3 regions of the Oceanobacillus longus genome follow, and region 3 is predicted to be linked to each of the others. Evidence: riboswitches for the same ligand, from Rfam matches in the RefSeq annotation. Region 3 holds a riboswitch; each other region holds the start of a gene.
What was found. A riboswitch is a leader RNA that binds a small molecule or an ion and turns the genes downstream of it on or off. The one in region 3 is predicted to bind lysine.
Positions count from the first base shown of each region.

Region 1: linked by a shared signal. The riboswitch ahead of ACFOUV_RS07980 (Na+/H+ antiporter NhaC family protein) and the one ahead of dapA (4-hydroxy-tetrahydrodipicolinate synthase) in region 3 are both predicted to bind lysine.
Region 2: linked by a shared signal. The riboswitch ahead of ACFOUV_RS11165 (amidohydrolase) and the one ahead of dapA (4-hydroxy-tetrahydrodipicolinate synthase) in region 3 are both predicted to bind lysine.

Region 1 covers NZ_JBHSAO010000006.1:63,551-71,427, reverse strand. The annotation lists gene ACFOUV_RS08005 (sulfite exporter TauE/SafE family protein) at 1-208, shown strand, start outside; gene ACFOUV_RS08000 (bifunctional metallophosphatase/5'-nucleotidase) at 224-1,621, shown strand; gene ACFOUV_RS07995 (YunC family protein) at 1,714-2,022, shown strand; gene ACFOUV_RS07990 (HD-GYP domain-containing protein) at 2,205-3,293, shown strand; gene yunB (sporulation protein YunB) at 3,371-4,150, shown strand; lysine riboswitch at 4,197-4,378, shown strand; gene ACFOUV_RS07980 (Na+/H+ antiporter NhaC family protein) at 4,535-6,076, shown strand; gene ACFOUV_RS07975 (sodium-dependent transporter) at 6,296-7,834, shown strand; gene ACFOUV_RS07970 (MetS family NSS transporter small subunit) at 7,835-7,877, shown strand, end outside.
Region 2 covers NZ_JBHSAO010000008.1:97,740-105,616, reverse strand. The annotation lists gene ACFOUV_RS11170 (iron ABC transporter permease) at 1-558, shown strand, start outside; gene ACFOUV_RS11165 (amidohydrolase) at 776-2,374, opposite strand; lysine riboswitch at 2,650-2,827, opposite strand; gene ACFOUV_RS11160 (hypothetical protein) at 2,958-3,530, opposite strand; gene ACFOUV_RS11155 (D-alanyl-D-alanine carboxypeptidase family protein) at 3,788-4,999, shown strand; gene ACFOUV_RS11150 (hydroxymethylglutaryl-CoA lyase) at 5,324-6,229, shown strand; gene ACFOUV_RS11145 (helix-turn-helix domain-containing protein) at 6,440-7,000, shown strand; gene ACFOUV_RS11140 (hypothetical protein) at 7,236-7,391, shown strand; gene ACFOUV_RS11135 (cytochrome c oxidase subunit II) at 7,405-7,872, shown strand.
Region 3 covers NZ_JBHSAO010000001.1:800,914-808,790, reverse strand. The annotation lists gene ssuC (aliphatic sulfonate ABC transporter permease SsuC) at 1-556, shown strand, start outside; gene ACFOUV_RS04200 (ATP-binding cassette domain-containing protein) at 609-1,355, shown strand; gene ACFOUV_RS04195 (hypothetical protein) at 1,581-2,045, opposite strand; lysine riboswitch at 2,227-2,405, shown strand; gene dapA (4-hydroxy-tetrahydrodipicolinate synthase) at 2,507-3,400, shown strand; gene corA (magnesium/cobalt transporter CorA) at 3,511-4,464, shown strand; gene ACFOUV_RS04180 (DUF1801 domain-containing protein) at 4,513-4,887, shown strand; gene ACFOUV_RS04175 (hypothetical protein) at 5,010-5,213, shown strand; gene ACFOUV_RS04170 (uroporphyrinogen-III synthase) at 5,182-6,048, shown strand; gene ACFOUV_RS04165 (glycoside hydrolase family 32 protein) at 6,389-7,877, shown strand, end outside.

The DNA of each region.
Region 1 (7,877 bases), on a different contig from region 3:
TTTCTTTGTAAGTATTGTAGGTGCAACGACACATATTTCATTAGGTCATATTCCATGGGAGTATGTGCTTTTCTTTATACCTGGTTCATGGATTGGTGGTAAACTTGGAGCAAAGGTAAATCAACTGATGCCCGGCAAAACGCTTGAATTGATATTGCGCATTCTGCTTGTTTTCATTGGATTACGTATGATATATCAAGGGTTATAGTAAGGAGTTATATAAATGGAAGAGAAACTTTATTTTAATTATACAAATGATCTACATAGTAATTTCGAACAATGGCCACGAGTATCAAGCTATTTAAAGGAATCGAAAGCGCTCCGGAAACAAAAAGGAGAATCAAGCTGGATCATCGATATCGGCGATCATGTGGACCGTTCCCATCCAATTACAGAAGCTTCAATGGGTAAGTCCAATATAAAGCTATTAAATGATGCAGGTTATGATTTTGTTACGATAGGAAACAATGAAGGGATTACCCTATCCCATCAAGATTTATATCACTTATATGATGAAGCGAATTTTCAGGTCGTATGCGCAAATCTAAATAGCACAGATCAAGAGGAACCGCCATGGCTAAATAAAACAATTAAGATAGAAACGGTTAATGGCGTAAAAATTGGTTTCATTGGATTAACTGCACCATTTAATGCATTCTATGAACTGCTAGGCTGGCATATTTCTCCTGAGTTTGATGCACTTGATAACCATATCGTTGAATTAGAACAATCGGTGGATATTATTATATTAATGTCCCATCTCGGGATCAGCGTTGATCAGGAGATTGCAAGGAGATATGAGGAAATTGACGTCATTATTGGTGGTCACACCCACCATCTGTTGCGTAAGGCTGAATCGATAAATAATACGATTATAACCGCTGCAGGTAAGCATTGTTCTTTTATTGGGGAAGTAATTTTAACGTGGGATCATCATCAGAAAAAGCTCGTGAAAAAAGAGGCTTATACAACCGACATAACAAATAAAGCGAAAGATTTACAGACAGAACAAATGATCCAAGAAATGCAGGTGGAAGCTGATAAATTACTAGGCAAGACCGTTGTGCATCTTGAACAACCGATAGAGGTCAGCTGGTTTACTAACTCTCCAATCATGCAGGAGTTAACGAATACATTAAGAAACTGGACAAAAGCAGATGCTGCAATGTTGAATGCAGGGCTGCTGCTCGATCGTTTGCCTGCTGGTGCTGTCACATACAAAGATATACATCGCATCTGTCCACATCCTATTAATCCTGTGGTTGTTGACCTGAAGGGTGATGAGCTAATTGAAGTAATCCGGGCCTCTTTAACAAAGGACTTTATGGAATTAAGACTGAAGGGATTTGGATTCCGTGGAGAGTTGCTTGGCAGGATGATGTTCTCTGGACTAAAAGTGGAAACTGCTTTTCATAGGGATGGCGGGGAATATGTAAAACGCGTTTTACTGGAAAACGGCAAGCAGGTGAACCCCGATCATACGTATTACATTGCAACCGCAGATACATTTACGTTTGGCCGGCTCTTGCCAGAAATTGCTAAATCAAATACAAAGCAGTATTTTGTACCTGAATTTCTGAGAGATCTGCTTGCACAGACACTCCGCAGTAATTTTTCCTAAAAGGGCCATTACTACTTACAAAGGAATTGTGACACGTCGCCCCCTATTTGCATACAAATATAAGGTAAATTGCGAAGGGGGCAATCATAATTATGATTACGATAAATCCGCTTGAAGTAGATGGCATGATTTTTACGGCAGTAAGTGTAGAGCTTCCGAAAACAACTCTGTTAACGATTTCCAACGACATCGGCTACATTATGTGTGCGGCATTGGACGTGGATATCTTTAATGAGATTCCAAAATTAAAAGAACGTCATGTTATTGCAGGCCGGGCAGTAGGAGTAAGAACGATTGATGAATTGCTGAATGCACCATTGGAAAAAATTACGGATGCATCGAAAGCCTATGGCTGGGAAGTTGGCATGACAGGAAAAGATGCCTTGTTGAAAATATCATGACCTCGAATGTCTTCCATATGGGAGACATTTTTGTTTGCCCCCTTTTTAAAAACTACTATAAAGTTTATATTGCAAAAAGAGACAATATTTTCATAGATTTAATGGTCATTTTCTGATATTATTTAATATGACTAAGGGCTCATTTTGTTGAATCATGTCGATGTAAGGGTAAGGGGATCATTATGAAACTTGCGAGTACGAAATCAATCAAACCTGGAACGAAGCTTGCGCAGTCCATTTATAATGAAAATGGTGTTGTACTGCTGGCAAAAGGCATGTCTTTAACGGAGAGAATGATTAAGAGGCTGCTTAACCAGGGAATTACATACATATACATAGAAGATCCACTGACAAAAGATATTTATCCTGAGTCAATTATCCCGGATCATTTACGTAGAAAAGCGACAGAAACGATTAAAGAAACATTCCATCAGATTAAAAAAGATGGTTTTCTGGATAATCCCTATATTTTAAATAAAAAGGGAAGAGATCTTGGTAATGTGGTCGAGCAGATTCTGAAAGAAATCCAAAACAGTGAAAAATCACTTACACTGCTTGCTGATATTTTTGTTTCTGATAATTATGTCTTTCAGCATTCACTTAATGTCGCAATTTACTCTCTTGCAATAGGGGTTCAAATGGACTATTCAAAAAATGCGCTGTTGGAAATAGGTGTTGGTGCAATGCTGCATGATGTAGGCAAAATCTTCATTGACCCTGAGATTCTACATAAACCAGATCGGCTGACAGATCAGGAATTTGAAATTATTAAAAGTCATACACAAATGGGCTATGACTATTTGCGAAAGCATTCGGGGATTTCCTCTGTAGTTGCCCATTGTGCCTATCAGCATCATGAGCGGCTAGATGGTTCTGGATATCCACGAGGCATTGAAGATAGAGAAATGCTTCCATATGCAAAATTAATTGGTATCGCAGACGTTTTTGATGCTGTAACGAGTAATCGCGTTTATCGTGATGCAATGCTTCCACATGAAGGATTGGAGATCCTTTATGCTGGTGCGATGCGTCTTTTTGATAAAGAGATGGTTGAAGCATTTAAGAAGAGCATTGCAGTCTATCCCGAAGGCTTGACAGTAGAGTTGAGTGATGGAAGGCAAGGTGTCGTTATCAGGCAAAACGAACAACTTTGTGACAGGCCCATCATTCGAATTATCCAGGAAAACGGCAAAGAAGTTGAAGAAGTTTATGAAGTAAATTTGGGAAGAGTCGTGAATGTAACGATTACTTCTGTATTAACGAAGGATTAATCAGTATTCTTCCCCGTGCTTTTACCTATTCTAACCCTCTTAAAACAAGCATAAATTGTTTTGAGGGGGTTTTTGGGTTGAGACATAAGAAGCGTTATCGAAAAAAAAACTTTGCATCGCCTCCAAATAATTTTATAATGATGATTACGTTACTTATATTTGTGTGCAGTGTTGGTCTTAGTATATGGATCATTGATAAGCGGATTGAACCGGTCTTAATGGAAATTGCAGAAGTAAAAACGGATGAATTTGCAACGCGTGCGATTAATTCAGCGGTAAGATTTGCTGAAGAATACAGCTTTGATGAAGTATTGAATATTACCTATGATAATGAAGGCCATGTCGCAACATACAATTGGAATCCCTCTGTAGTCAGTGAAATAAATCGGGTGGCAACAGATCGTGTTGAAGAATTCTTTTTAAATGTAAACAGGGGTGATCCAATTACGTATGATTATTCCCTTCATGATCCTTATGAATATGAAGAAGGGGCAGAGGGACGTGTAGAACAGGATCCGACATTGGTGGAAGTTCCACTAGGTCAGGTTACTGGAAATACAGTCCTGGCAAATTTAGGACCTAAGATACCAATAAATCTCGGGTTAGTTGGAAGTGTAAGGACGAATATTATACGTGAAGAAGAGGAGTTTGGTATTAATGGTTCATGGGTTTCCCTTTATGTAGATGTAGAGGCTGATGTTCAAATAATTATTCCATTCACCACAGATGTGAAGACAGTCAATACAGAAATTTACATTGATGGTGGGGCAATTATGGGGAAAGTACCCGACTTCTATGGTGGTGATGGAGGTGGACCATCCATCTCTGTGCCAAAAGACGACTTGCAGAATGACTGAAAATCTTGTATAGTAAAATCATAATTGAATAAAAACCTTATCAGATCGGTGAGGTAGAGGCGCAAATAATATTAGTAATCAACCGGAGGAGGACAACAGTGATGGTTGGTAAAAGGATTGTTTGCCGAAGTGTAATAAGGGTCAGACTTATTATTGCTGGTACATCTTTGAATAAAGGATGCACTGTCATGCAATGTATACGAATGTGCATGGAGAACTACTGATCGAAATGGAGGATAACGTATATTGTAAAACAATGATGGGTTATTTTCTGTCGTTGTTTTTTTGTGCGCAAAATTAATGACGTATGCTCGTACACCAGGCGTTTCGCAATCAATATGTCCAACTCCCACACATTCGATATTAACTAATGGAGGTAACATCATGGAAGGAACAATTTTATCACTTATTCCAGCACTGCTTATGTTGGTACTTGTCGTACTAACCAGGAAGGTATTGCTATCTTTAGGTGCAGGAATTATCGTTGGAGCTTTATTAATTCATGATTTTAACATTTTAGATTCCTTATCTGAAGTTTGGATGGTTTTTTATACTATCTTTGTTTCAGAAGGATCTTTAAATACAGGAAATCTGCTGTTATTAGGATTCTTATTATTATTAGGTATGATGACAGCATTTCTTCAAGCGTCAGGCGGCAGCAGGGCGTTTGGGGAATGGATGATGAAACGCGTCAAAACCCGAACTGGTGCGCAAGTAATGACAAGTGTTTTAGGTTTAATTATATTTATCGATGATTACTTTAATAGCTTGGCTGTTGGACAAGTTGTAAGGCCATTAACAGATAGACATAAAATCTCTCGTGCAAAACTAGCTTATTTTATCGATTCTACGTCTGCACCCATCACAGTTATTTCGCCAATTTCAAGCTGGGGTGCATATATAATAGGTATACTAGGTGGATTGTTTGCTGCTAATGGCATTACGGATATGCAACCATTAACAGCATTTATCCAAATGATCCCTCTTAATTTATATGCACTTTCTGCAATATTGCTTGTTTTCATGGTTGCCTATTTGAAGCTGGATATTGGCCCAATGCGTAAACATGAAGAACGTGCCATTAATACAGGAGCAGTATTGGATCCGGAACAGGATAAGGTACCTGGAGATTTAAGTGATACATTTAATCCACATCAATCAGGTAAAGTATACCATCTATTACTGCCGATTATTATTTTAGTCGTTGGTACAGTTCTATCGATGGTTGTTACTGGTGCCAATGCAAGTGATAATGTAACTATATTAACCATCTTTGCTAATACAAATGTTAATTTATCACTGTTTATAGGTGGAGTTGCTGCTGTTGTAACATCATTCGCATTTCATGTTAACTTAAGCATACCAAAGGCGAATGTAGGGAAAATCTTTTTTGAAGGTATTAAAACCATGCTTCCAGCCATTTATATTCTTATTCTTGCATGGATGATTGGTTCTATTATCGGAACAATTGAAACCGGAACGTATTTAGCAGAAATAGTGAGTGAAGCGTCCATCAGTTCATCGATGTTACCAGTTCTGTTCTTTATCATTGCTGGATTAATGGCTGTTTCAACTGGAACATCATGGGGAACATTCGGTATCATGTTACCAATCGCTGCTGAAGTTGCGGCCGTCTCTGACATGGAGATGCTTCTACCGTCCTTGGCTGCAGTACTTGCTGGTGCCGTTTTCGGTGATCATTGTACACCAATTTCAGATACCACGATCCTGTCTTCTACAGGTGCAGGTGCGAACCATATTGACCACGTGTTGACACAGTTACCATATGCACTCATTGCTGCTGGGGTAGCTATTGTAGGTTATTTATTGGTAGGTCTAATGAATATGGTATTTGTTCCACTATTCATTTCACTAGCTCTTGTGTTGCTAATTGGTTTCCTCATTCATTCAATCAAAAGTAAATAATAACAAATAAAAAATCTTTCACCCTATTTGGTGAAAGATTTTTTTGTTAGGAATGAGGGTAATAAATAGAAGATTTAAAAATTACTTTGACATAGGTGAAAAGTACCGATATAATACAAGCATAAATGTTAGAAAATAATAAACATTTTAAACATTCATTTTCACCATGATGCATAGCATAGTATTGCTAGTAGAAGAGAAAAAGGGGGAGGTTTATACATGGAAACACGTTCACAGTGGGGGACAAGAGCTGGTTTTATATTGGCAGCTGTTGGATCAGCGGTTGGTTTGGGAAATATTTGGCGTTTTCCAGCGGTTGCTTATGAAAATGGTGGTGGAGCATTCTTTATTCCTTATTTATTTGCACTGTTAACTGCTGGGATACCGATACTTATTATGGAATTTACCATTGGACATAAGTATCGAGGATCAGCTCCTTTATCGTTCAAAAGAATGAATAAGAAAACAGAATGGCTCGGATGGTGGGGGGTATTAGTCGCATTTGTTATATCTACGTACTACTCTGTTATCATTGCCTGGGCAATATCCTATTCTATATTCTCATTTAATGGTAGTTGGGGAACAGATACAGAAGGATTCTTATTTGGTGAATACCTGAATTTGGCTGAAGTCCCGGGTCAAATAGGAAGTTTAGTTCCTGGTGTATTCATTCCATTAATTATCGTTTGGGCAGTTGTTTTAGGTATTTTATTTAAAGGTGTGAAAAAAGGAATTGAAATTGCAAATCGAATTTTTATACCAGCTTTAGTAATTCTTTTTCTTATTATTGTTATTTATGCATTAACATTACCTGGTGCACTTGCAGGGTTGGACGCTTTCTTTGCACCTGATTTTGCCAGGATAGCTGATCCTGATGTGTGGGTAGCGGCCTACGGACAAATATTCTTTAGTTTATCTATTGCATTTGCAATAATGATTACCTATTCCAGTTACTTACCAAAGAAATCCGACATAACAAATAACGCATTTATTGTTGGGTTTGGTAATTCTAGCTTTGAATTGCTTGCTGGTATTGGTGTATTCGCTATTTTAGGATTTATGGCAACAGCAGCTGGTGTAGGAGTTGATGAAGTAGTAGCTGGAGGGGTAGGATTAGCTTTTGTAGTTTTCCCTGCAATTATTAATGAATTCCCATTCTTCAATGAATTTTTCGGCTTTTTATTCTTTGCTTCATTAGTTCTGGCGGGATTAAGCTCATTAATATCAATTACGGAGACATATGTCGCTGGTTTAGTAGACAAATTCAACATTTCCAGAACAAAAGCAGTACTTTTCGGTGGCGGTTTAGCTGCGGTAATTTCACTTCTTTATGCTACACAAGGTGGTCTTTATTTCCTTGACGCAGCAGACTATTTCATTAACCAATTCGGAGTTGCATTGATAGGGCTAGTGGAAGTTGTAATGATTGCTTGGGTATTGCGTGAACTAAAAGGTCTTCAAACACATGCTAACGGAATATCCGATATTCGACTGGGTTCATGGTGGACGATTTGTTTAAGTGTTGTGACACCAATCGTATTGGGTTATATGATGTTTGGATTGTTCAAACAAAACCTTTTAAAAGAATTTGATGGTGCTACTGGTAACTATGAAGGCTATTCGGATACCTTTATTATGTTTGGTGGATGGGCAGTTGCAGCTGCAGCTTTGCTTATAGGTATTTTACTCTCTCTTACAAAATGGAAAACATCGGCTACAATTGAGGAAGAAAAACAAAAGACTGGGGAGGCAAAATAAATGAGTGGTGGAGCGATATTTGTAATGTGCCTCGGTATCGTTA
Region 2 (7,877 bases), on a different contig from region 3:
CCAACTATTTTAGCGCTTCTTGGAATTGGTGTATCTGCTTTTGGCTCAGCAATCATTCAAATATTAGTCGTACAAGCTGATCTTGGAGTTTCATCTGCATTAACCTGGCTCTCAGGTACAACCTATGCAAGAGGGTGGGCGGAGCTATTTAATTATTTAATATGGCCGGCATTCATACTACTCCCCATCCTGTTTTTTAAAATGAAAGATATGGATACGTTGGCATTAGGTGATGATACAGCAAAAGGGTTGGGGCTTAAAGTGATGTCTACTCGATTCCAATTAGCGCTTTTGGCAACCGTCTTGGCAGCGTTCAGTGTAGCTGCAGTTGGAGCAATTGGTTTTATTGGATTAATCGCGCCACATTTCTCCAGATTACTTGTCGGCCCGTCGAATCAGCGTCTTTTTCCCGTTACAGCCTTAATAGGTGGACTACTATTAGTAATTGCTGATTTGCTAAGCAGGACATTGTTAGCACCAAATGAAATTCCATCAGGTATTTTAGTAGCAATAATTGGTGCACCATACTTCCTGTGGTTAATGCGGAAGCGAGCATAAAAATTTTGTTTTCTCATAAAAAAGCAGATATACCATGCCCCAGGTATATCTGCTTTTTAACTATATTATTTTTTCTCCGACAATTATGTTTCCTTCTCCTCATAAAATAAAACAATCTCTCGGTCTATTTCACCATTATCTAAATATCTTGATTTATCGTCCTTTCAGCAAAACGAAGAACTGCTCACTTAGGACTAGAATAAAAAAGAAGTAGTGCTCAGTTGTTTTGGTATTTGATGTCACCACCAATGATTGTCATTTCAATAGATGTGGTTAATAATTCGTCAGCATCTTCCATTTCAAATGGATTCTTGGAATAAACGGTCATATCAGCCAATTTACCTGTGTCAATGGTTCCTTTGATTGCTTCTTCATTTGTTGGATATGCTCCCATTTCAGTGAATAACCTAAATGCTTCATGCATCGTTAATTTTTGATCAGGGTACCAACCATCATGCGTTTGCCCTGGTGACCTTCTTGTTACAGCAGCATGAATTCCCATTAATGGATTGACTGGTTCGACAGGTGAATCCGATCCTCCAGCACATATTACTCCGGCCTCCTGCAGCGTTTTCCAAGCATAGGAAAGCTTCATTCGTTTTTCCCCAAGCCTCTCCTCAACCCATGGGTAATCACTCGCTAAAAATCGTGGTTGAATATCTGCAATTCTGCTTGGTTGTGCAAGACGCTCAATTAAATCTTCACGCAGCACCTGTACATGTATCAGCCGGTCGCGGTGTTTAACGGTAGGGAACTGATCCAGTAAATCCAATACATTTACCAGTGCTTGGTCACCTATTGTATGAACAGCTATCGGCATGGATAATTCACGTGCACGTTTGATGATGTCATATATTGCATGCTGATCAAACATAGCTTTACCATAGTTTCCCGGGTCATCATTGTAAGGCTCTGATAATAAAGCAGTCCTTCTTCCAAATGCACCGTCTGCAAATAGTTTTACTGCACCAATTTGTAGTGTTTCATTTCCGTATCCGGCATACATTCCCATATCTCTTAAGTCATCGAGAAATTCATGATTGATTAAAAGATTGGAACGTAATCCAAGATGCTCGTGGTTCAGTAATTCATCATAAATCTGATAGGTTTGACGTAAACCGCCTAAGTAAAGGGGATCGTTTGAATGAACACTTGTTAGACCTTTTTCCATAGCGAAGTTGATTGCTTTTCTCATAGCATTTTTCAACGTTTCATAAGATTTTTCAGGAATATACTGCGTTATTAGATGGGAAGCAGATTCCAATAGTAATCCTGTTGGCATATTTGTCGATTCATCCAATACGATTTTTCCACCTACGGGTACTGCCATGGTAGGATGGTAATTAGTTATTTCTAATGCTTTGCGATTAACTATAGCGGCATGTTCACAGATTCGCGTTAAATATAATGGGTTGTGTGGAGCTACATGATCAAGTTCATGAATTAAAGGAATTCCTCCATCGGTAAAGAGGTTCTCATCCCATCCTCCCCCCAGTAGCCATTCACCTGGTTGAAGTGTTTTTGCATAATTTTGGATGTGATTCAGTGCTTCGTGTTTCGTCGTAATTCCTGTTAAATCCAAATCGATAAATTTCGTGGCAATCATGGACATATGAAGGTGGCTGTCTACCAATCCAGGTGTCACCGTATTCCCTTCCAGATTAATAACTTCAAAATCGGAGGTTCCCCACTGGATGAGCATATCCTCGGTTGTCCCCATATCTATAAAGCGGCCATTTTCCACGACAGCAGATTGTACTGTTGGCCTTTCTGGATTAAATGTATAAAATTGTCCATTGGTAAAGATTTTTTTCATGATGTAACTATCTCCTCTGTAAATAATTTAGGGGAAAATAAACAATGGGATAGTTAAAGGGAATGATCTGGTTATGGATTTGGATCCTTACTGTCTCATGCATGTAGTAGTGAAGTAAATTTACATAGCGTTTTCCTACGTAAATATTTTAGGAAAAAAAGTGATAAATGAAGGGAAGATGTGTACACAAGGTCTAACCACCTTATTACGCACACAAAAAAACAACGATAGAAAATAACCTACCATTGTTTTTACAGTATACGTTATTCTCCATTTCGATCAGTAGTTCTCCATGAACAGTTACATTGCATGACAGTAAATTTCCTATTCAGAAACATACCAGCCATCATAAGATTGACCCTTACCACGCTTCGGCAAATAATCCTTTCATCAATCATCATAGATGTCATCCTCCGATTGATTACTCCCATTAATTGCGCCTCTACCTCACCGACCAGATAAGGTTTGTTTATTCAAGTTAGAGTAATATTACCAAATTTCTGATTAACTTACAAGCGTTGGTTTTTAAAATATGCTGCGTTACGGAGTGTATTCGACAAAATTCGGGGAGTGACAGGCACCTTTATCTTTTGAAAAGCCTGATGAAGAAACCCTGTTTTTGTTGTTCTTCCGCTTCTGCTTCTTTTGCTGCTGCAATTTGTTTCTGTGTTTCGAGTCGATCATTTATCGTTTGCATTAACATCTTGTCACGTTCCTTCAGTCTTATTTCTATATAATCCTGTTGCTGATTCAGTCGCTGTACCAATTCTTTGATCAATTCATTTTGCGTGTGCTGCTGTTTATTGTAGTTTTCCAATAATTTATTTTGATGATGGACCATGTCTATTAATTCAGTTAAATCGTTGTTATAGCGTTTTGTGTCGTTATCTATAACAGTTAATTCCTGTGTTACATCATCACCTTTAACCCATAAATATACAGCTTCTGCACACTCTTTAAGACTCATATCGCCGCTATTTTTAAGCGTTACAAGTTTCTGCAAAGCAATAACGTCATACTCATTGTACCATCGTTGATTTTGATTATTCCTATTAAATTTATAACCTGCATTTTCTAATAGAATACTATACTTCCTTAGTGTTGATTCCTTTACCCCTAATAAGTTAGCTATATCTGCAGGGTTATATATTTTCATGTATTCTTTCCCCCTTTTCGTTAATTATAGCGTTATAACATAATTATACCAGAGTAATATTTAAAATTGTATGAAAATTTAATTAACAAATTGGTATAAAAGGATAAATTTACTAAGTATATGCAACCTTTAATCTACCAGATATTACCTGGAATGTTAGGTGTTTATTACAAGTTTTCAATCGTATTTACATATTTATTCCGTACCTTTACCCTAAAATAGAACGTACTTTAAAAATCTTAGATGGAGTAGTTACAATGAAAAAAATCTTTCTATTAATCACAGTTATACTAGCAGTTAATATGATAAACGCTTTGAAAGTCCATGGTGAATCGCCAGAATCTCCGACAATACATAGTGAGGCTGCTATTCTACTAGAGGCAAATTCGGGCCAAATACTTTTTGAAAAAAATGCAAATGAACTTATGTATCCAGCAAGTGTAACTAAAATAGCTACAGCCATATTTGCAATTGAGAACGGAAACCTGGAAGATATTGTAACGGTTAGTAGCAATGCCAGTGCCCGAAATGTGGAAGGGACTACTGTCTTCTTGGAAGAAGGAGAGCAAGTTACATTAAAGAAGTTGATTCAGGGATTAGTAATTAATTCCGGCAATGACGCAGGAATTGCGATTGCCGAACATTTGAGTGGAAGTGTGGAACAGTTTTCTGATGATTTAAATTTATACTTAACAAATGTAATTGGTACGGAACAAACTAATTTTGAGAATCCACATGGGTTATTTGACGAAGAACATGTTACTACAGCTGAAGATATGGCAAAAATAACTCAACATGCAATGAAAAACGATGAATTTATGATAATATTTGGTACTAAGGAAATGGAATGGGATGGAAAAACCTGGGATACTACTCTCAGAACACATCATAAATTAGTGAAAGATGAAATTCCATATGATGGTATAACTGGCGGGAAAAACGGATTTGTATCTCTTTCGGGCTACACACTTGTTACAACAGCAGAAAAAGATGATTTAAATTTAGTTGCTGTAACCTTAAAGAGCAGTTATGATGAGGAGGCTTATAAAGATACGGTCGAACTATTAGATTACGGTTTTGAAAATTTCAGCACATCGAGTATCGAAAAGGGCTCCGTTTTCACTGTTGATGAACAGGAATACGAAGCGCCTAAGAAAATGTCATATACGCATTCGACGGATGACAAGATTCGTGAAACAGTTGATGAGAGTGGAACATTAAAGATTGTAAGCCAGAATGATACAATAGCATCTTTTCAATTAGAAGAAATAAATAAGGAAAGTGTTGAGGTTGAAACTCAATTAGCCTCCGATCAAACAGAGACAAGCCTACTTGGTAAGTTATTCTCTGTTCTGCCATATATTATAATTATCTTTGGTGTCGGTATGATTGTGGTTTTCTTCACCACAATTCGAAAAAAATCCAGAAAAAAATATGTGGTTAGAAATAATAAAAGATATTATTTCTAACTATTACGTAGAATACCACAATTCAATATTGCCATACACAGGTTAACCTTCTTGATACATATACTATCAGGAAGGTTTTTTAGTGGGGAGATTACGGTTAACATCATTGACATTGTTTGAATATTTATTATATACTTAATTCAACAAAGTTGAATTATAATAAACACAATTGAATACAATAGAATATACAGTAAAACCTAGCACTTATGAAACGTAAATTGCTGAAGCTCAACGATAAGAAATCTTGTGTAAGCGCATTTATTAACGTAATTAGAAACTGCAACACTGGTTAGAATATTTTCTATATTGAACGGAGGGTTTAAAGTGGCGCGATTACCTGAATATGTTCAAATTAAAGAAGTTGGAGCACGTGACGGATTACAAAATGAAAAAAAGTGGATCTCCTCAGCTGATAAAGTTGCTTGGATTAATATGCTTTCAGAGTCTGGTTTAAGTGAGATCGAATATACATCTTTTGTTAATCCGAAAATGATCCCGGCTTTATCGGATGCTAGAGAAGTAGGAAAAAAAATAAGACGTAATCCTAAAGTACTTTATTCAGCGCTTGTTCCAAATATGAAAGGGCTGGAATATGCGTTGGAAGCAGGTATTGATGGTGCATCGGTTTTTATGTCGGCCAGTGAAATGCATAACCAAAAAAACATAAATAAAACAATAAATGAAACGTTCCCTGTTCTCGATGAAGTAGTTAAAGAAGCAAAAGATACCGGGAAAAGAGTAACGGGTTATATTTCAACGGTGTTTGATTGCCCATATGAAGGAAGAATTTCGCCGGAACAAGTTCTTCGAGTTTGTGAAAAATTACTTGAATCAGGGGTGGATGACCTTTCACTCGGAGATACAATTGGGAGTGCTGTACCGACACAAGTAGAACAATTGCTGGAAGTATTAATGAAACACTATCCAAAAGAAAAGTTAATCCTTCATTTTCATGATACAAGAGGGATGGCAATTGCTAATATCATGACATCCATGCATTATGGTATAAATCGTTTTGACAGTACTGTCGGCGGGTTAGGAGGCTGTCCATATGCACCTGGAGCAGCAGGGAATGTGGCAACAAATGATGTGCTTTACCTTCTGCATGGACTGGGAATTGAAACAGGTATCAATGAGAAAAAGATTCAGGATGCAGGGATATATATACAAAACAAACTGGGGAAAATTCTACCTAGTAGGTCGCTCGCTTATTTTGCAAACGCACAGTAAAATCATTTAAAAATGTTTGATTGGCTTATAGGTCTTTTCGTTAATGATAGGTTTGGGATAAATCCAGATTAGAGAGCAATTCTACATATAGGATTGTTCTCTTTCTATTTTTCCAAGTATTGTTTAAAAACCTTCTCTTGACTACATTCAGCGCCTAATCTATGATTAAAAAATATACATATGATTTTTAGATGGAAGGACTGAGTTCCAATCGATCTTCATTATATCGGAAAAAAGATAAAGCAAATCCGTTTACGAAACAAAAAAACGCAGCAGCAAGTTGCTGATGAATGTGGTATTTCCAAAAGTTTATTATCAAAAATTGAAAATGGACAAACGGCATCTGCCATTGCGACGTTATCAAAAATTAGTGAAGCTTTGGGGGTACAGCTGTCCTGGGTTCTTGATGACAATCCAGAACAAGATCTGGTGCTACAGCAAGGTTCAAACCGGCAATCCAAAATCGGGGATGAAAGTATGGGGTATTCCTATGAGCTGTTGGCTAACCGTTCGAAGTATAGTGGCATTGAACCTACCATTGTCCATGTAACACCAAAAACGATTAACCAACGGCAAGAGAAAACCTATACACATTCACAAGATGAATTTATCTACATACTCGAAGGCACGATTCACTTGCTCTATGATGGAGAAAAGCACTTTATGGAAAAAGGAGATAGCGCCTATTTTCAAGGTTCCAAACCTCATCTTTTTATCCCAATAAATGATGAAGAAGCACAGGTATTAACATGTTTTATCGACCGGGTTTAAATTAAATAGGTAGGAAAGACAGCATGCATAATTTATGTATGTTGTCTTTTTGTGTTCGACAAATAATGACAAAAACCGGGGAGTGACAGGCATTGTTCGGTACTGTTCACTTTTTTGTCATATGTGTTTGGTTTTGTGTTGAAGGTCACAGGCTTGATGTGATTTACATCACTAGGAGAAAGCGAATTCAGGAATAGAATAAGAGTAAGAAATAACATAAAGGAGTGATGATCAAATGGAGACAACAAAAAAATTAATCCAAGAAGAAAATGTAGATAAAGATGATGTAAATTCACTAAAAGGGGCACTATTTTCTTCCATTGTTTTTGTTGGAGGCGGAATTGTAGGTTTTATTTTATTACTATTCATTACGTATATGGTAAGAGTCTAAGGGAGGTAATTATATGAAAATGCATCGTTTCGAAGAGATTTGGCTAATTCTTGGTGTCGGAATCCTTGTTCTCTCCATGGTAGTTACTGGATATCAAACATTTGCTATGGAAATGGGGCCACCAAGTAATACGGAAACAATTGATCCACAGAAAGTAGATGAAACAGCACCATTTGATAATCCAGGTGTTTTCAAGACAGGAGAAAATGAATATGAAGTTGTGATGACACTACAAATATTCAGTTTTACACCTGATAAAATCGAAGTACCTACTGGATCTGAGGTAACGTTCACCATGACTTCTAAAGATGTTATTCATGGTTTTCAAATTGCAGGAACAAATGTAAATGCAATGGTAGTACCAGGCCATATTCAAAAAATCACGGAAACTTTTGATGAACCGGGTGAATATTTAGTTTTATGTAATGAGTATTGTGGTGCAGGACATCAAATGATGGCAACTACAGTAACCGTTAAATAAAGGAA
Region 3 (7,877 bases):
AGCAGGATTCCTCATAGGGGGAGTAATTGGATTTGTATTTGGGTTACTTAACGGTATATTTCGTTTTGCTGATCTTTTTTTCGATACATCTATTCAAATGCTGCGGAATATTCCACACCTCGCATTAATTCCACTTGTTATTTTATGGTTTGGGATTGGGGAAACATCCAAAATCTTTTTAGTGGCGTTAGGGGTTCTTTTTCCAATCTATATCAATACGTATCATGGCATTAAATCGGTTGATAAAGGATTAGTAGAGATGGGACGCGCGTACGGATTAAAAGGAACATCGCTATTCTTTTCTGTTATTCTTCCGGGTGCAATGTCGTCTATTCTTGTAGGTATTCGATTTTCTTTAGGAGTAATGTGGTTAACGTTGATTGTATCGGAGACGATCTCTGCCCATAGTGGTATTGGATATATGGCAATGAATGCTAGGGAATTTATGCAAATGGATGTAATTGTTTTAAGTATCTTGCTTTATGCGTTATTCGGAAAGTTATCCGATGTTATAGCAAGGTATTTGGAAGGAAAGTTACTTCGCTGGAACACCTAATTTACCAAGGAGGTAACCGAAATTGGAACAATCTACAAAAGAAAAGTATATTATGATTACTAATTTACAGCAATCGTATGGAGAGCGGGCGGTTCTGAAAGGATTGGACCTTAGTATAGAAAAAGGAGAGTTTGTAGCAATCGTTGGGAAGAGTGGTTGTGGGAAGAGTACCTTACTTCGATTAATTGCAGGACTGGAAAACTTCAATAAGGGTTCCATTTATATAAATGATGAACCATTGAACCATTTAAATGAATATGCACGTATCATGTTTCAGGATGGGAGGCTTCTTCCATGGAAGCGGGTGATTGATAATGTGTGTATTGGACTTCCTAGCGATTTCAAAGTAAAAGCGGTTGAAGCTTTACATCAGGTTGGATTGGAAGATCGTATGAACGACTGGCCGTCCAAACTATCCGGTGGTCAGAAGCAACGGGTGGCGTTAGCCAGGGCTTTAGTTCATAATCCTTCACTACTACTATTGGATGAGCCACTCGGAGCACTTGATGCACTTACTCGAATTGAGATGCAGGATCTCATCGAGTCACTTTGGAAACAAAAGAAGTTTACATCTATTCTCGTTACACATGATGTGGAAGAGGCGGTTGCTATCGCTGATCGAGTCATATTAATTGAAAATGGAAGTATAAGCTTGAATCGGACTATTCGTTTGCCTAGGCCGAGACAACGTACACATCCTGCTTTTTCGATGTATGTAGAAGAAATACTGGAGAAAATTCTTGATCGTAATAAGGGTAAAATCGCTTTAGTAAGGAATTCAAAGGAATCCCACATTTAAAACTAGTTCCATTTCACTCCATAAATGATAAAAGCTACACCAATTATCAAAATCATCTTACCGAAAGAGTTTTTATCAGCTTCTTCCCTGAAACGATTTCTCTCATTAAATGCAGCACTTGTACACATAAGGACAGTTAAAATTGCGAGGGGGTCCCGTTTAGGTTGTTTTATTTTGTTAGGATAAAAAATGAACCTCTATAAAAAGTAGGTTCATTTTCGGTTACTATTCTAAATCTTCATCATCGAGTCTTCTGAAGCCTTCTTGCTGAAGATAATCAGCAGCGGCATTGTAGGTTGCATATGTACCATCCAATAAGTCTCCTGCATAGATATTCCATAAGTCAAAATCATGAATTATTTTAAGGATTTGTAGTTCGTTATTAATCCAGCTCTCTTCAAAAGGTTCTGATTCAGCGAGGGATTTAATGGATTGCTTTATGATTTTACGCAGTTCATCAGGGGTAAAATCACGGATATTTACCATTCCTTTAGAATCAACCGTATAGTTTTCATCTATTTGTTCAGCATAAACAAATCCATTGCCATTTGGATGAAGATGATAGACGACAATCTTCTTTTCCATGACACTTTCTTCAAAATGAAAATTGACACGGCCTAATGATACATCATGACGCTCTAATTCTGTAAAGTCTTCAATAATTGCTAGTTTTTTTTCAAATGTAAGCATGTTACCTCCAGATAGATGTTATTTAAGAATCAATTTTTATTATACCACTTGAATATTGTAAAATACGAAGGAACTGCATTAAATCTTTATAGGAAAAAATGGATAATGCTTGTTTATTCTAAGATACTTTTGTTATAATACAAGTAACAATCAAATACTTTCTTATTTTAGATTTTTTTAAGGTAAGGATAGAGGTGCAGAAACCATTAGTACTTATGTTTAGGAGAATGAGATCCGGGGATACATAAGGAAAGGGGAATTTGCCGAAGCGGAAGGAGACTCATCATCCTGAAGTTGGTTCTGTTATTTAATAGATGCAGAACTGTCATATAGGGAACTATATGGAGGGCTATCAAGCGTAGAACTAACACAAGTTCTAAGCAGCAGCGGGCTCTCGTTGGTGCTTTTTATTTTGGTCCTCCACACCTATCCAAAAAATTAAAGAAAAGGTGTGAACAGTTATGAATTTCGGTAACGTATTAACAGCAATGGTAACTCCGTTTGATCCATATGGAGAAGTAGATTTTGAAGCTACTAGAGGATTGGTTAATTACTTGATAGCAAATGGCTCAGATGGGTTAGTGGTTGCGGGAACAACAGGTGAATCGCCTACATTAACGCATGATGAGAAATTAAAATTATTTAAAGTTGTTGTGGAGGCAGTGGATGGGAGAGTTCCAGTCATTGCAGGCACAGGATCAAATAATACAAGAGCCTCTATTGAACTTACAATAGAAGCGGAGAAAACAGGTGTGGATGCAATTATGCTTGTTACTCCGTACTACAATAAACCGTCACAGGAAGGTATGTATCAGCACTTCCGCACGATCGCAGAAAGCACTGCATTGCCTGTCATGCTGTATAATATACCAGGAAGAAGTGTTGTTTCCTTAGATTTGGATACGATTATACGTTTATCTCAAATTAAAAACATTGTCTCTGTAAAAGAAGCAAGTGGAGTTTTAGATCGTACAGCAGAACTTATCAGTCATACGTCTGATGACTTTAGTGTGTACAGTGGAGAAGACAGTCTAACACTGCCTACGCTCGCTATCGGTGGTACGGGGATCGTATCTGTTTCTTCCCATATCATCGGGAACGAAATGCAGGAGATGATTGAGCATTTCAATAGAGGTGAAGTTACGAAAGCAGGCGACATCCATCGTCGTATATTGCCGGTGATGAATGCAATGTTTCAAGCTCCAAGCCCAACGCCAGTAAAAGAAGCATTAAATCGAATCGGTGTGCCTGTTGGAAGTGTACGCTTGCCACTCATACCGTTAAATGATTTGGAACGTGAATCTTTATCAAAAGTAATTGCAATCTACGAGGAAAAAAGAGTAGCAGGATATTGATCACTTAGGGGAATAAGCGCATATGCTTATTCCCTTTTTCTCATTAGGATATGTTAAACTAACTTGTAAGAATACTTTAATCATGGTTTCAAGAATAAAGGGGTAGCAACATGATACGAATAAGTGGCATCACTAATGACCAACAGTTGAAAAGAAATGTTTCCATAAATGAACTAAATTTATCTGAGTATAAAATGTGTTGGATTGATTTTAATAGCCCAAATGAAGCAGAAATCAATCATTTAGAACAGACTTTTCATTTTCACCCACTTGCAATTGAAGACTGTGTATACAGACTACAACGACCAAAATTGGACTATTACGATGATTACACCTTTTATGTGACACAAACGGTGAGAGAAGGAAGCAAGGATGTTTCAAAAGATGAGCTGAATTTTTTTATAGGAGATAACTATATCGTCTCATATCATCAAGAACATACAAAAGAAGTTGAAGATGTGTGGGACCTTTTTTTAACACAGAAAAGTAGTTTTCAGTGGGCACCTTATTATGTGCTATATAGAATCTTGGATAAGATTGTTGATAATTATTTTCCGCTTATTTATAAAATTGAAGATGAATTAGACAAAATAGAAGACAATACGCAAAATAAATCAATGGATCTTTTAATGAATGAGCTTTTTGATATCAGACACACGCTACTGAACTTAAGACATACATTTAATCCTATGCGTGATTTACTTTATCGCATGCTGAATTCTCAACACTTAGATGGGGTTAAAGAAAGAAAAGAGTATTTTTCCGATATTTATGACCACCTATTAAAATTATCGGAAATGGTCATGTCTAATCGAGAAGTAACAGCTGACATTCGTGACAGCTATTTGTCTTTAAATTCACATCAAACAAACAATGTTATGAAAGTACTTACAATCATCACCTCGATTTTCGCACCTTTAACGTTTATAGCTGGTATATATGGAATGAACTTTGAGAATATGCCTGAATTAGCATGGGAGTATGGTTATTTTATTTCCCTTGGATTAATGGCAATAATTAGCATGTCGATGATCCTTTGGTTTAAAAAGAAAAAGTGGTTTTAAATACTGGAACATTAAAGTTAATAATTACGTTTTAAAAGGAGACACTTAATGGCTGATAAAAGGAGAACAGAAGCGGTTGATCAGTTTATTGAAGATTTACCAGAGGAAATTCAAATCATTACAGCAGATTTAAGGAAACTAATCCTTAATTCTTCTCCGAAGCTTGTAGAAGAGCTTAAATGGTCTATGCCGAACTATTCCTACAACGGGTTGGTTTGTTATCTGCAAACTGCTAAGAAGCATGTGAACCTTGGTTTTCATAAAGGTAATGAACTTCAAGAAATAGATGCGTTTAAACTATTACAGGGTACAGGGAAAACAATGAGACATATTCGAATAAAAAATAGTGAAGATATTAAACCTACATTCTTTACCTCACTTATTCAGGAAGCAGTAGCATTGAATGAGCATGAAAACGAATAAGGACTTTCTTGCCAAAAAGCGCAATTCTTAAATGAGAATTGCGCTTTTTTCTCTTCAGTCAATAAGCTGGAATTTTAATTAGTTCTTTAGACTTATTTTATTGTTAAATTATGACTTAAAAGATGAATTCGCGTACAGTGGTTGTACAACAACAAAAAACAGTTACTGGTACATTGGTATCAATTGTCGATGTAGTGAAAAAAGCGGAAATAAAAAAACCTGCTATAATCGTTGTTGGGGAAGTAGTACGCTTCAAAGATAGAATCGATCAATTGAAAAAGATGAATCAAAACAATGAACGAGAAGTACTGCAATTATTTAACTGATGACGGAGGGATTATTATTCATATGAAAGGCTTGAACGGCAAAATAATTGGTGTTGCAGCAGCCCGTAAAGCGGACGTAATTTCAACACTTATACAGAAAAATGGGGGAACACCAAAACTATTTCCCATTCAGGGAGAACAACAATTAAACGAGAGTATCTGTGAAGAAAATGTAAGGGAGTTATTGGTTACTCACTTTGATATGGTGGTGTTAACAACAGGTGTTGGCGCTGAAACATTGGAAAATACAGCACATCGCCTTAATCAACATTCCAATTTCATCCAGAAACTGGAGCGTTCAACCTTGGCCATTCGCGGAAGTAAAACATTGAAATGGATAAAAAATAATTCGTTGTCCGCAAAATTTATTGCGGAAGATGGGACCATGGATAGTCTATTGGCAGCAATGGCTACGGAACAAGCATACACAGGTAAACACTTATTTCTGCAGGCGTATAATCAGGACGACGTTAACTTAAAAAAATCCCTTGAAAATCTTGGATATCATGTCTATTTGTCAAAACCATACCAATTTATGCCACCAGACGATAAAACATTGAAGGATCTGAAGCAGGCTATCTTAGATCAAAGCTTGGACGCAGTTATTTTCACAAGTAAAACACAGGTGCAGAACCTTTTTCAAACTTCTGCAGAGCAAATCGTTAAAGCATTAAATAAAAAGGTCTTAGCCGTAGCGGTTGGAAAAGTAACTGCAGCTGAACTTGGTAAAAAAGGAGTTATTAATGTTTTTCAACCAGAAAAGCAAAAAATGGGTGCCTTGGTCGTTGAACTTAGCGATTATTATATAAAAACACCACCAACAGATGAATTTTAACGAATACCTTATTAGAGAAGATCCTTTTTGCTTTGCCATTTTCAAAACCTCCGTTCGGCAGTAACTAAAGCTTATTTCCTTATGGCTTGCCAATGGCTAATGTAAACCTTATCGGGGTATAAAAAGGGAAGATTTATCGAAGGTGTGGACGAATCTTAACATGTCCCTTCATTCTTTAAACGATTTTATTTTACAATTATTACTTGCTAATTTACAATTACCACTTAGGTTGGCTTGATTAATAATTAGGATATGAACCGAGTTGTTTACCATAATTAAAATTGGTGTAAATAAATTATAATAAGACTCAGCCTTATCTTTTTAAGGAGGATATTACATCATGACAAAAACGATATTTGAAATTGAAGAGCTTATTACGAATCGGATAAAGGAAATTCAAAATATGGTAGCTGATGATCCGTATCGACTGCATTACCATCTGATGCCACAAATCGGACTCTTGAACGATCCAAATGGCTTTGCCTATTTCAATGGTTGTTACCATATTTTTTATCAATGGAATCCGTTTGAAACAAAACACGGTATCAAATACTGGGGACATTATATTTCTGAAGACCTTGTTCATTGGAAAGAGGCACCAATAGCCTTGGCTCCGGATCAATGGTATGACATGAATGGTTGTTACTCTGGAAGTGCTGTCGTACACCAGGGGAAATTATATCTATTTTATACAGGAAATGTAATGGATGACGAAGAGAACAGAGAATCCTATCAATGTATGGCTGTTTCCGAAGATGGTATAGATTTTCATAAAAAAGGACCGATCATTCATGTTCCTGAGGGTTACACAGCACATTTTCGAGATCCGAAAGTATTCTATAAAGAAAATCAATGGTACATGGTAGTTGGAGCGCAAACAACAGAAGAAAAGGGAGAAGTTGTATTATACACTTCTCCAGATTTGGAAAATTGGACTTTTCATGGTGCTCTCGCAGGAAGTGGACATAATGGCCTTGGAGATTTCGGGTATATGTGGGAATGTCCGGATTTATTTAAATTAGATAATCAGGATATTTTAATCATTTGCCCACAGGGACTTGTACCAAGAGGCTATGAACTTAATAATATCTTCCACGCCGGATATCTTGCAGGGAAAGTAGACTATGATAATGTATCCTTTCAACATGGCCCATTCACTGAGTTAGACAGAGGATTTGACTTTTATGCACCGCAAACCATGATCGATTCAAAAGGGCGAAGACTATTGGTCGGTTGGATGGGGAATGCAGAAGAAGGGGAGTCAATCCATCCAACAACGAGATATGAATGGATTCATACCCTTACCTTGCCGCGGCAGCTTGAGTGGGAAGAGGGCAAATTAATGCAATATCCAGTAGAGGAACTTCAAGGATTACGTGAAAATAAAATAGAATATGCAGACGTGCCATTAAACGGAGATAAAATATCACTTCCAAACATTCAAGGGAATGTATTGGAACTGGAGATTACCATTAAATCCGGTGATTGGAAGTCTTTTACTACTACAATCGGGGAAAATAAGGAAATTTCATATGATAAATCGACCCAAACATTTTCCTTCCAACGATTGAACCTTGCAGACAATCATACGTTTGAAAAAAGATATTGTGTACTTGACGAATTAAGAAGTATTCGATTATATAAGGACACTTCTTCAATCGAAATATTTATAAACGGTGGGGAAGAAGTATTTTCTGCAAGAGTTTTCGATTACACGGACGATCAGGAAATCCACTTTTACGCAGATCGCAATTTAACAATGAATGTAAAAAAATGGGACTTGAAAAAGTTGAATGCATTTAATTCTAACAGCATTAATCAGACATTGG